DNA from 3 places in the Mesorhizobium sp. B2-3-6 genome. Region 3 is predicted to be linked to each of the others. Evidence: riboswitches for the same ligand, from Rfam matches in the RefSeq annotation. Region 3 holds a riboswitch; each other region holds the start of a gene.
The links. A riboswitch is a leader RNA that binds a small molecule or an ion and turns the genes downstream of it on or off. The one in region 3 is predicted to bind cobalamin.
Positions count from the first base shown of each region.

Region 1: linked by a shared signal. The riboswitch ahead of bluB (5,6-dimethylbenzimidazole synthase) and the one ahead of FJ953_RS03865 (DUF1636 family protein) in region 3 are both predicted to bind cobalamin.
Region 2: linked by a shared signal. The riboswitch ahead of FJ953_RS14425 (ABC transporter ATP-binding protein) and the one ahead of FJ953_RS03865 (DUF1636 family protein) in region 3 are both predicted to bind cobalamin.

Region 1 is NZ_VFVW01000002.1:37,776-42,050, reverse strand. It holds gene FJ953_RS05920 (MFS transporter) at 1-821, opposite strand, end outside; gene FJ953_RS05915 (TetR/AcrR family transcriptional regulator) at 942-1,547, shown strand; gene bluB (5,6-dimethylbenzimidazole synthase) at 1,591-2,343, opposite strand; cobalamin riboswitch at 2,392-2,572, opposite strand; gene FJ953_RS05905 (histone deacetylase family protein) at 2,694-3,620, shown strand; gene FJ953_RS05900 (exodeoxyribonuclease VII small subunit) at 3,624-3,875, shown strand; gene FJ953_RS05895 (DUF2277 domain-containing protein) at 3,974-4,240, shown strand.
Region 2 is NZ_VFVW01000004.1:378,859-383,133, reverse strand. It holds gene FJ953_RS14435 (iron ABC transporter permease) at 1-236, opposite strand, end outside; gene FJ953_RS14430 (ABC transporter substrate-binding protein) at 245-1,192, opposite strand; gene FJ953_RS14425 (ABC transporter ATP-binding protein) at 1,238-2,026, opposite strand; cobalamin riboswitch at 2,282-2,491, opposite strand; gene FJ953_RS14420 (LacI family DNA-binding transcriptional regulator) at 2,554-3,579, opposite strand; gene FJ953_RS14415 (Gfo/Idh/MocA family oxidoreductase) at 3,761-4,275, shown strand, end outside.
Region 3 is NZ_VFVW01000001.1:791,854-796,128, reverse strand. It holds gene FJ953_RS03875 (NADH-quinone oxidoreductase subunit A) at 1-205, opposite strand, end outside; gene FJ953_RS03870 (winged helix-turn-helix domain-containing protein) at 539-1,738, shown strand; cobalamin riboswitch at 1,768-1,972, shown strand; gene FJ953_RS03865 (DUF1636 family protein) at 2,010-2,438, shown strand; gene cobW (cobalamin biosynthesis protein CobW) at 2,441-3,490, shown strand; gene FJ953_RS03855 (cobaltochelatase subunit CobN) at 3,507-4,275, shown strand, end outside.

The DNA of each region.
Region 1 (4,275 bases), on a different contig from region 3:
GGCGTCTTGAGGTTGAGCGCGCCGACCACGATGCCCAACACGAACGATCCCAGCGCATAGACGCCGATCACCAGGCTTGCGGCACCGGCTTGGCCGAACTCCTTGGTGATCGCCACCGTGCTCACTTCCGTCGTCGCGAAGGTCGCGCCGATGAAGATCAGGGCGAAGGTGATGATCTGTACCGGCCGCAGGCGGATTGCCGAGCCAGTCGAACCATGGTCCACCGGCCGCACTTTCGGCTCGGTCGATCGCTGCAGGATGAATGCTATCGAGCCCAAAGCGAGAAACAACGTGCTCGCCAGCATGCCTGCTTCCGGAAACAGCGCCGCACTGAGGCCCACCGACAGCGACGCGCCGGCGATATAGACCAGCTCGTCGGCCGCCGATTCGAAGGCGAAGGCGGTGTTCATCTCCGGCCGGCCGCGAAAAAGCTCGGTCCAGCGCGCGCGCACCATTGCCGGCATGCTGGGCATGGCCGCTGCCAGCAGCGCCGACACGAACGATGTCCATACCGGCCAATCCTGGTTGGCCGACGCAATCAGCAGCAGGAATGCCAGCACGGAGATGATGGTGGTGGGCACGACGATCCATGTCTGGCCGAGGCGGTCGACCAGCCTGGAGATCTGCGGCGCCAGGAAAGCGTTGGCCAGCGCGAATGTCGCCGAGACGGCACCCGCCAGCCAGTATTCGCCACGCGTCTGCGACAGCATCGCCACGATGCCGATCGGCGCCATGGCGATCGGCAGGCGCGCCATGAAGCCTGCAGCGGCAAAGCCCTTGGCGCCAGGGGCTCGAAAGATCTCGGAATAGGGGTTCTGCATGGTCCGTTCCTCGACAAAAGGCGATTCGGAAATTACATACGATGCGTATGAATACTAAATAGATCATACGTCGCGTATGTCAATTGGCATACGTGACGTATGTGGATAAGGCCAGAAGAGATGCACAAGCCCCGCAGGGAAATGATCGCCGAAACGCGCGCCAAATTGATTGCCGCGGCCCGGCATGCGTTCGGAACGATTGGTTATGCCGAGGCATCGATGGATGATTTCACCGCATCGGCCGGGCTGACGCGCGGTGCGCTCTATCATCATTTCGGGGACAAGAAGGGGCTTTTGCAGGCGGTTATCGCCGAGATAGACGCCGAGATGGCGGCACGAGTGAATGAGGTTGCAGCGAAAGCACCGACCCGCTGGCAAAGCTTCGTCGACGAATGCACGAGCTACATCGAAATGGCGCTGGAGCCGGAAATCCAGCGCATCATGTTTCGGGACGGTCCGGCCGTGCTGGGGGATCCCGCGCAATGGCCGAACGCCAATGCCTGCGTCGCGTCGATGACCGATCACCTGACGACGCTGCAGGGCGACGGGGTGGTTGTCCCGGGCGTAGACCCCGAGACCGCGGCACGGCTGATCAACGGGGCGAGCAGCCAGGCGGCGCAGCGGATCGCCAATTCGAACGACCCGGAAGCGACGTCGAAGACCGTGGTGGCGGCATTCAAGCAACTGCTCGAAGGATTGTTGAGGAAGGATGCCGGAGCCGCCTGACGACGGCAGGCCGCCGGCAGCTCTGGGCATGCCGTATCGGCAATCAAATCAAGAGTTTGTCAGACTTTTCGCATGTTGCCGCCTTGAGGCGTGCGATCGTTGATTTGAGCGGAACTTCGCCCTGTCCGCAAAACGTCTCGCTCATGATCAGCTCGGGCAGCGGCAGCCGCCGCCCCCAGCCATGTGTTTCGAGGTCCGGTTTCGGCGCGAACTCCGAGACACGGCCGACACAGAGATAGGCCACCGGCGTCACATGCTCGGGAATCGACAGAAGGCCTTTCAACGCCTGCGCCTCGATAATGCTGACCCAGCCGACGCCGACGCCTTCGGCGCGCGCCGCCAGCCAGAAATTCTGCACCGCGCAGACCGTGCTGTAGAGATCCATCTCGGGATTGTGCCAGCGTCCCAGCGGCGAACCCTGTGAGCGTCGGCGGTCGCAGGTGATACAGATATTGAGCGCGCTTTCGCAGATGCCTTCCAGCTTGAGCTTGCGGTAGAGCGCCCGCCGCTCTTCCTCGATCGCCGGCAATTCCTGCTCGCGCGCCGCGAGGAACAGGTCGCGCACCTGTTCCCGTCGTTCGGTGCCACGAATGACGATGAAATTCCATGGCTGCATGAAGCCGACCGATGGCGCGTGATGGGCGGCAAGCAGCAGCCGCGCCAAGACCTCGTCGTCGACGGCCTCTGATGTAAAATGGCTGCGGACATCGCGCCGCGTGAACATGGCGCGGTAGACCGCATCGCGCGCCATCTGGTCGAATCCGTCACCCACGGGGATGGTCATATTGTCCGGCATCGCTTGTCCCCTTGCGATTGCAATCAACTGCCGTCCGCCTGACCATGCGGATGACGATGCCTGCCAGGCCGGTCTTCTGGCTCGGGATCAACCCGCATCCGGCGCCTTCCCGTCATCGACAGTGGCATTTACCGGCGCGGTCCCCCTTACAGCGTTGGGCACGCCACGGTATCAAACCGTGTTCCCGATTCTCCCGCTCGCGGCGGGCACCAGGCAGTGGCCGGGACTTTACGACGAAGCCCCTGCGCCGCCAATCCCCGCGGCGACGCGAATGGACGCAGGCGCGATTTTCCCCAGCCATCAGGCCGCAATGCATGGCCATCGCCGCGCCGGGGCACTAGATAGGGAGCATGGCCACTCGTCTCTACACCCATCCGATCTTCCTCGAGCACATCACGCCACCCGGCCATCCGGAGCGGCCGGACCGCTTGCGCGCAATCGAGCGCGTGCTCGACGACGAGGCTTTTGCCGCGCTCGACCGCCTCGAGGCGCCACAAGGCGATGAGGCCACCATTCTCTACGCGCATCCCGAGGATTTCGTCGAGCGGGTACGCGCCGCCATTCCCGAGACGGGCATCGCCCGCATCGATGCCGACACAACGGCCAGCCCGAAGAGCTGGCAAGCGGCGATCACCGCGATCGGCGCCGCCAACGCCGCCGTCGACGACGTCTTTGCCGGCAGGGCAGACAACGTTTTCGTCGCCGCCCGGCCGCCCGGCCATCATGCGGAGAAAGCGACGGCGATGGGCTTCTGCCTGTTCAACACGGCGGCCATCGCCGCACGTTATGCACAGCGCAAACACGATATCGAACGCGTCGCCATCGTCGACTGGGACGTGCATCACGGCAACGGCACGCAGGATGTTTTCTGGGACGATCCGTCCGTGCTTTATTGCTCGACGCACCAGATGCCGCTCTACCCCGGCACCGGAGCAAAGAACGAAACCGGCGCCGGCAACATCGTCAACGCGCCGCTTGCGCCGCAGACCGGCAGCGAGGCGTTCCGCGATGCCTTCCTGTCGCGCGTGCTGCCCTCGCTCGACAATTTTGCACCCGACCTGATCATCATTTCGGCCGGCTTCGACGCGCATCATCGCGATCCGCTGGCCGAGATCAACCTGACCGAGGATGATTTCGACTGGGCGACCGGCCAACTCATGCAGCGCGCGGCGCGCCACAGCGCCAACCGGCTCGTCAGCCTGCTCGAGGGCGGCTACGATCTGCAAGGATTGGCATTTTCGGTCGCCGCCCATGTCGGGCGACTGATGAAAGGATGAATGATGGCTGGTGAAACCAACGAAGACGTCAAGGCGATGAGCTTCGAACAGGCTCTCGACGCGCTGGAGAAGATCGTCGATGATCTGGAGCGTGGCGATGTGCCGCTCGACCAGTCGATCAAGATCTACGAGCGCGGCGAGGCGCTGAAGGTGCATTGCGACCGGCTGCTCAAGGCGGCCGAGGACAAGGTGGAGAAGATCAGGCTGTCCCGCGACGGCAAGCCGGTCGGGACGGAGCCGCTGGACGCGGATTGAGGCACGCAGCCGTCTCTCTGGTTTTTGACACGATCATGATTGAGGATAGAACGCGTCCCGATTGAAACGGCTCCAGGACAAGAGGAGATACGGAAGCGATGTGCAGAAACATCAAGACCCTGTTCAATTTTGATCCGCCGGCGACCAACGACGAGGTGCGCGATGCAGCCCTTCAATTCGTTCGCAAGCTGAGCGGAACGACGCGGCCTTCGAAGCAGAACCAGCACGCATTCGACCATGCCGTCGAGGCCATCGCGGCGTCGGCGCGCGAGCTTCTCGATTCGCTTGAAACCAACCAGCATCCGCGCAATCGCGAGGAGGTTGCGGCCAAGCTGCGGGCGAAGGCGGCGATCCGCTTTGCCTGATCTGGCCAAAGCAGCCATCGGCCGCTGACAAGGAG
Region 2 (4,275 bases), on a different contig from region 3:
CCGCCGCCGACACAGATGGCCAGGATTATGCGCGGCAATCTGAGGTCGACGACGATCCTGCCGACCGGGCCGGACACGTCATGCCCCTTCAATCCGATCGCATGGCCAAGTGCTGCAACGACGTCGCCCAACGGAATCATCGTCGAGCCATAGGCGATCGACAGCAGCGCGAACGCGGCGATTGCCAACGCCGCCGCCGTCATGGCCAATAGGAATGCCTTGTGCCGCAAAGTCATGTTCCCGGTTAAAACGCTTCCGGATGCATCGCCCTGGCAATCTTGCCGATCGCGTCGATATTGGCCGGCCCGGGTGTCAGTTCGGCATAGCGAAGCGCCGCGAAGCGTTCGTTCCTGACCGCGTCCGTCTCCTTCATTGCCGGATGCGCTTTCAGGAAATCGAGCAGCTTCCGGTAGCCGCCGCCATCCTGATAGTCGAGCAGGATGAGGAATTGCGGATTGCGCGAGGCCACCGTCTCCCAATCCGTGTTGCCCCAGCTGGTGTCCATGTCGGCCATGATGTTGTCGCCGCCGGCCGCGGAAATCATGGCGTTGGGAATGGCGAACTTGCCTGATGTGAACGGCTTGTCCTCGCCGGAATCATAGAGGAACACGCGCGTTCCCCTGCGGGCGCCGACCTTGGCCGTGATTTCGGCGAGCTGCGCCTTCCAGCCGGAGACGAGCTTATCCGCTTCGGCCTCCTTGCCGAAGATCTTGCCCAGCTTCTCGACATCGCCATAGAGCAGGTCCATCGAAGCGGCGGGGCGGTTCTTGTCGAGATGGACGCAGCTTTCCGTCAGCACCAGGGTCTTGATGCCGTGTTGCGCCAGCGTATCGGGCGTCACCTCGCCGCCCGGCTTCATGCCGTAATACCAGCCGGCGAAGAAGAAGTCGGGCTCGACAGCGACCAGGTTTTCCAGCGTCGGATATTTGGGCGCCAGTTCGGGGATCGAGCTCTGTTCGGCCTTGAATTCGGGGCCGACCTTGTACCATCCAGTGATGCCGGTCAGGCCGACGATCGACGGCTGCAGCTTCAGTGCGAAGGCCATCTCGGCCATGTTGAGATCGTGAATGACGGCACGCTTTGGAGGTGCGTCGAAGGTCAGCGGCTTGCCGCAGCTGTCGACCGTCACCGGAAAGGCGAAGGCCGTAGAGCCGAGCAGGGAGAAGGCAAGAGACACGGCAAGGCGTTTCACGGATGTTGCTCCTTGTTGAACAGGATCTGCCGGAAATGGCTTCGATCACGAAGATGGCGCGGCACGGTTCGGAACCTCGAACACCGTCAGCTCGCGGTCCTCCGTCGGGTGGCGCAACCTAAAGACGTCGATACCGAAGATCTCGCGGATCAGCTGCTGGGTGAGTGCTTCGCGTGGCGGCGCCAGCACATGCAACCGGCCATGGCTCATCACCGCGACCCTGGTGGCGAAAGGCGTCACCAGCGCCAGATCGTGCAGCACCGCGATCACGGTCATGCCGAGGCCTGCAACCAGTTCGAGCAACTCGCTGCGCGCCCGCGGGTCGAGATGGTTGGTCGGCTCGTCGAGGAACAGGATCTTCGGCTCCTGCGCGATGGCGCGGGCAAGCTGGGCGCGCTGGCGCTCGCCGCCCGAGAGCGAGCCGATGGTGCGGCCAAGCAGCGGCAACAGCCCGGTCCGGCGCAGAGCCTCGACGACAATGTCGCGTTCCTCGCTCCTGTGCCTGCGGCCGGTATGCGGAACCCGGCCGAGCTCGACATAGTCGATCACCGCCAGCCGTGGATCCGGTTGATCGGTCTGGCCGACGACGGCGATGTGCAGCGCCCGCTCGGCGGTCGAAATCCTGTCCAGCAAGCGCCCGGTTAGCTTCACTTCGCCCGAACTCGGCCTCAGCATGCCCGATAGCATGCGCAGCAATGTCGTCTTGCCGGCGCCGTTGGGACCGATGATGGCGAGACGGTCGCCCGCCGCCACCGAAAGGCTGACCGGATACACCAGATGCAGGCCATCCGCCGCTGCGGCCAGGTCGCGGGCATCGAGAAGCGGCGCGGTCATGGGCAATTCCTTGCAGGGCCTGCCGGAATACGGGCCAGCGTCTTGCTTGCCAGTCCTGCCGGACGCTGGCCTGAATTCACCTCGGTGGCGATATCGCGGCAAAGCGTGCACACGACGATGCGATGCATGGCAATGCGATGTATGCGATCGATGGAGCCGTCCAACTTCCGTCACTTTCAAAATGGCGACGGAAGGAAGCTGGCTTGAACCGGTCGACAAGACCGAAACCTGCGTCTCCTCCCGGCACACCCCGTCCGGTCAACTCATGCAGATGGCAGGTCTCCTGGCTCGCGGGTCGTTGCGCCATCCTGCCTTCCCAGCCTTGCCGGCCAGTGGCTTCTCGGATTTTGCTCGCCGCTTACAGTTGCGGGGGCAGCCATGGCTTCGACCCGAAAATCGGGCCTCACCATGTTCCCTTTTCACCCCTCGCCTTGCGGCGCGGGGACCATCACGAGTCGCAGCCTAGGATGCAGGCAGCGTCGAGGCAAGGTCGATGCATGTTCTGTTATAACGATACAAACGTGTGGTCAATCACTATCGCGCGCCACCAGTTCCAGCGGCCAGACCTCGCGAATGATCTCTGGCCCTTTCGCGCCGGCGAAAGCCGGGAGCGAGGCGAGCAGGATTTCGCCGAGCCGCCGCCCCATCGGGTCAAGGCTCGGACGAAAGCCGGTCAGCGCCGGCGAGAAATAACGGCAGAGCGGCGTGTCGACGATGACGATCACCGCGACATCCTGCCCGGGCTTTATCCCCATTTCGGCGAGCGCTTTGCAGCCGCCGAGCGCCATCGAGTCGTTGTTGAAGATAATCGCGGTCGGCGGATCCTTCGACCGCATGACTTGCGGTGTCACCGCGTAGCCACCGGCTTCGTTGATAAAACCGTCCACAATCAGGCCGGGATCGACTTCGATGCCGTGCCGCCGCAGCGCCTTGCAATAACCCTCCAGAAACAGATAACCGAAATTCAGGTCAAGCGACGGCCGGATGGCGGCGATGCGGCGGTGGCCACGCGCAACCAGCCGGTCGACCGCATCGGCGCCCGCCTTCTCGAAATCCAGATCCAGAGAGGGATAGCTGTCGTCGCCGGACCGGCTTCGGCCGAGCGTCGCGAAGGGAAAGCCGGCCTTGCTCAGATAGTCGATGCGATCGTCCTCGCGCCGCGTCCAGGCCAGTACGACGGCATCGGCACGACGCGTCTCGACGACGCGGCGCAGCCGCTCCTGTTGATAATCCGCCGGCGCGCCCATGACGATGATCAGATCCAGCCCGCACTCGGCCAATGTCGCTTGCAGTCCGGTGAGGAACGGAATGAAGAACGGCTCGCCATACTGCTGGTCGCCCGGATGCGGCTGCAGCATGAAAGCCACGGCATGGGTGGTGCCGCGGCGTAGGTTCCTGCCCGAGTGGTTCGGTGAATAATTGAGCTTCCGGGCCGCCTCGAGCACGCGCTGGCGTGTCTCGGCGTTCACGTCGGCGCGCCCGTTAAGCGCGCGCGAGACTGTACCGATCGAAATGTTCAGGTGCCGCGCAAGATCGTGAATGCTGGACGCCAAGACCTCCCCCTCCTGCTTCTGGCTAGCACCAGCCGGTCGTGCGGCCAAGGCGTTTCAGAGCCGACGGTACAAATCCGATTGACAATATATGCCATCGGGTGTGTCATCGTAAACGTTTACGGAAGTCATTTACGGACTGCCGTGGGTGCCAGCCAGGAGGGGTTGGCCGGAGGAGCGCTGGATGATGCACGTCGTCCTGGTCGGGTGCGGAGCCATGAGCAAAACCTGGCTCGAGGCCATCAGCCAATCCCCTGCCGTCAAGATCGTCGGTCTCGTCGACCTCGACGCCGACAGGGCGCGCCAGCGGGCACGCGAATACGACCTCGCCGGGGTCGCGATCGGGACCGATCTCGACGTCGTTCTCTCCCAGACCAGACCCGATGCGGTGTTCGACGTGGTCGTGCCTGCCGCCCGTCGCGCCGTGGCGAATTCGGCCTTTGCCCATGGCTGTCATCTGTTGACGGAAAAGCCGCTGGCCGACAGCCCGGACAATGCGCGCGCCATCATCGACGATGCGCGGCGCGCGCGACGCGTCCATGCCGTGGTGCAGAACCGCCGCTACGTCGCCAACGTCCGGCGCATCCGGCGCTTCCTCGGCTCCGGCGCCATCGGCGCTGCGACCAGCATCCATGCCGATTTTTTCATTGCGCCGCATTTCGGCGGTTTCCGCGAAGGCATGCGCCATGTGCTGCTGCT
Region 3 (4,275 bases):
GGATCGACACCAGGTAGAAGCGGATGTCGAACTTCATACGGGCGTCATCGAACGAGTTGAACCCGCATTCGTAGGCGGAAAGCTTTTCCGGGTCGGGATTGCGATAGGCCACCAGGAACGGCGCCACGATAAGCGCGACGCCGACAGCCGCCGCCACTGCGATAAACAGGACGATGGGCAGGTACGAACTGAGAAGTGCGTTCATGCTGCGGCTTTCCGTTGGCGCCAATCCATTTTGATTACAGCACCAGACCCTATTGCGGAAGCGTGACAGTTTAACCGCTGAACCGTTTTAAGGGGCCTTTGCTGCAACGCGGCGAGGGTTAGCGCAGCGCTTCCGGCGAAGCAAGTCAAACCTTGTTCAAAACACTGGCCTGGACGGCATAAGGGAAGAAACTGGTCCGATCCGCTCCTGTTTGATTTCCTTCGCTTTTTACTCCACTTTTCTCTCCTGACAGAGTTGCCGCCAAAACCCTGCTAGCATGGCCGGAATCAACTGTCCGAACGACGCTCAACAAGCCATCAGAGTCGCATCCGAATGAAGGAAAAGATCTCGCTTGCCACGGCCCGGCGTATCGCGCTCGCCGCCCAAGGGTTCACTGATCCCCGCCCCGCCGGCACGCCCGACCGACGCCACTTCGCCCGCGTGCTCTCGCGTACCGGCCTGCTGCAGATCGATTCCGTCAGCGCGGTGGTGCGCGCTCACTACATGCCGCTCTATTCGCGCCTTGGTCCCTACCCGTTCGCCTTGCTCGACAACGCCGCCGTCACGCGCAAGCGCACGGTTTTCGAATACTGGGCGCACGAGGCTTCCTTCCTGCCGGTCGAGACCTATCCGTTGATGCGTTGGCGCATGCAGCGCGCCGAGCGTGGCGATGAAATGTATCTGGGCCTGGCCAAATGGGGCCGCGAGCACGCCGCCTATATAGAAGAGATCTACCGCGAGGTCGCGGAGCGCGGCCCGATCGCCGCCTCCGCGCTCGAAGGCCAGAAAGGATCCGGCGGCTGGTGGGGCTGGAGCCACGCCAAGCATGCCTTTGAATGGCTGTTCTGGGCAGGACGCATCACCACCGCGCACCGCCGTGGCTTCGAACGCTTCTATGATTTGCCCGAGCGCGTACTGCCGCAGGCGATCCTCGATCTGCCGGTGCCGTCTGCCGAGGACGCGCATCGGGAATTGCTGCGGATATCCGCCCGCGCTCATGGCGTCGCGACAGCAAGCGACCTGCGCGACTATTTCCGCCTGTCGCCGGCCGACATGAAGGGCCGGCTGGAGGAGCTGGTTGAAACAGGCGAGCTGGTGCCGATGCGTGTCGAGGGCTGGAACAAACCGGCTTACCTCCATAAGGAGGCCCGTATTCCACGAAAAATCGAGGCCCGCGCCTTGCTGGCGCCGTTCGATCCGGTCGTTTTCGAGCGCTCGCGCACGGAGCGGCTGTTCGATTTCCACTACCGCATAGAAATCTACACCCCTGCCGAAAAGCGGCAATACGGCTATTACGTCCTGCCGTTCCTGCTCGGCGACAGGATCGTGGCGCGCGTCGACCTCAAGGCCGACCGGCCGGCCAGCGTGCTACGCGTCTACGCGGCCTATGCCGAGCCCGGCGCGCCGCCTGAAACCGCCGCCCAACTCTTCCAGGAATTGACGCAGATGCAGGGCTGGCTCGGCCTCGAACGGATCGAGGTTACGCCCGCCGGCGACCTTGGGCAGCCGCTCGCCGACATTGCCGTGTCGTAGACGCGCGTTGACACCGCCGCCTGCAAGAGCCTAAATCCATTCCAGACGGTCTCCTCTCGGCAAAGGGAGGAGCCAAGAGGGAATGCGGTGCGAAATCTCGATTTCAAATCCGCGGCTGTCCCCGCAACTGTAAGCGACGAGCCAAGGCCGAAAACCACTGGGACGGTCCCGGGAAGGCGGCACGAAGGCGATGACCCGCGAGCCAGGAGACCTGCCGTCTGAGACATAAGAATCCGATCGCCCGGCGGGTTTTCCGGGCAAGGAGCCCGATTTGGAACGCGACAGCAGTTTCCCGGCTGAAACAGCGGACATTTTGTCTGGCGACAGCGACGCCTTGGCCGGCGTCACTGTCATCATCTGCGCTTCCTGCCGCGACGAGACCGGTTCCGATGCCCATCCCCGCGCCGGCGAAGTTTTGGCTCAAGATACGCGCCAAGCCGCAACGGCCGACAATGTCCGTGTCCGCACCGTCGAATGCCTCGGCAACTGCAAGCGCCGTCTCAGTGCCGCGATTCTTCGCGACGGCTGCTGGAGTTATGTCTTCGGCGACCTGAACATCGCCAGCGGCGCCGATCTCGTCACCGGCGCGAAACTCTTCGCCGCTTCGACCAACGGCCTCATTCCGTGGCGCGGCCGTCCGGATTCCCTCAAGCGCGGTCTCGTCGCCCGCATTCCTCCCCTCGACATGCTGAAGGACTGATCATGACCGCCGCAGTTTCCGCCACTCTCTCCCGCGTCCCCTGTACCGTCGTCACCGGCTTCCTGGGTGCCGGCAAGACCACGCTGGTCCGCCATCTCCTGGAAAACGCGGGCGGCAGGCGTATCGCCATCATCGTCAACGAATTCGGCGACATCGGCATCGACGGCGAGATCCTCAAGGGCTGCGGCATCGACACCTGCCCGGAGGAAAACATCGTCGAACTGGCCAATGGCTGCATCTGCTGCACCGTCGCCGACGATTTCGTCCCGGCGCTCGACCAGATCCTGTCGCTGACGCCGAAGGTCGACCACATCCTGATCGAAACCTCGGGTTTGGCTCTGCCCAAGCCGCTGGTCCAGGCCTTCCAGTGGCCGACGGTGAAGAGCCGGGTGACAGTCGACGGCGTGATCGCCGTGGTCGACGGTCCGGCATTGGCCGAGGGGCGCGTCGCCAACGACATGGACGCCCTGCAGGCGCAACGCGCGCAGGACCAGACACTGGACCACGACGACCCCGTCGAGGAGGTGTTCGAGGACCAGATCGCCTGCGCCGACCTCATCATCCTGTCGAAGAGCGACCTGATGGATGCCGCAGGTTCGGCTCGCGCCAACGCCATCATTGGCGAACACTCCGCCCGCGCCGTGAAGGTCGTGCCGACGGCTCATGGCAAGGTCGATCCGTCCGTGCTGCTCGGGCTAGGCCTCGCCGTCGAGGACGACATCGAGAACCGCAAGTCCCATCATGACGGCGCCTTCGACCACGAGCACGACGACTTCGATACGTTCATCGTCGACATCCCCTCGATCGCCAACCCGGACGACCTGGCAAAGCGCGTCGCCACCGCCGCCGAACAGGAGAACGTGCTGCGGGTGAAAGGCTTCGTCGAGGTCGGCGGCAAGCCGATGCGGCTGTTGCTGCAGGCGGTCGGTCCGCGCGTCAATCATTATTATGACCGCGCTTGGACGGCTGACGACGACCGCCGCTCGCGCCTGGTCGTCATCGGCCTCAAGGGGCTGAACCGCCCGGCGATCGAGCATATCCTCGCCGGCTGAGGCAACACCGACCGCGATGCACATCCTCACCACCACATCCGCCTCGCTCGACGATCTCGCCGAGCCGGTCGATCTGCGGCAGACGCCGGCGGAAATGGTGGCGCTGTCCTTCACGGACAGCGACCTGGCCGGACTGGCAGCGGCCTGGAAAGGCGACGCCGATCGGCTGCCCACGATGCGGCTGGCCGCGCTGCGCGACCTGCGCCACCCCATGTCCGTCGACCTCTGGATCGACAGCGTCGCCCGTCACGCCAAAGTCATTCTGGTGCGTATTCTCGGCGGTTACGAGTGGTGGCGCTACGGCTGCGACCAGTTGGCCGTGGTTGCCCGTGAGCGCGGCATAAAGCTGGCACTGCTTCCCGGTGAAAGCCACGACGAGGATATCAGGCTGATCGAAGCCTCGACGCTGCCGCGCGAGGAACTGGACGGGCTGCTCAATTATTTCCGCCAGGGCGGCCCGGCCAATATGAGCGCGCTGGTGCGCAGGCTGGCGCGGTTGGCGGGGTCTGATGCCGAATTTGCCGAACCGGTTAGCGTGCCGAAAGCCGGGTTTTATGAGCCGGGGCGCGGAGTCGTGGAGAAGCCGGACTTATCGAATGTTGACGATCCTTCACACCCCCCTCTGTCCGGCAGGACATCTCCTCCGCAAGGGGGGAGATCGGCTGTCATCAAAGCCGGCTCCTCTTTTGTTGCGTCAGAAAAGGATGTGTTTGCACCATCTGAAAGGGGCAAGAGCATCGATGACGGGGCAATCTCCCCCCTTGCGGGGGAGATGTCCGGCAGGA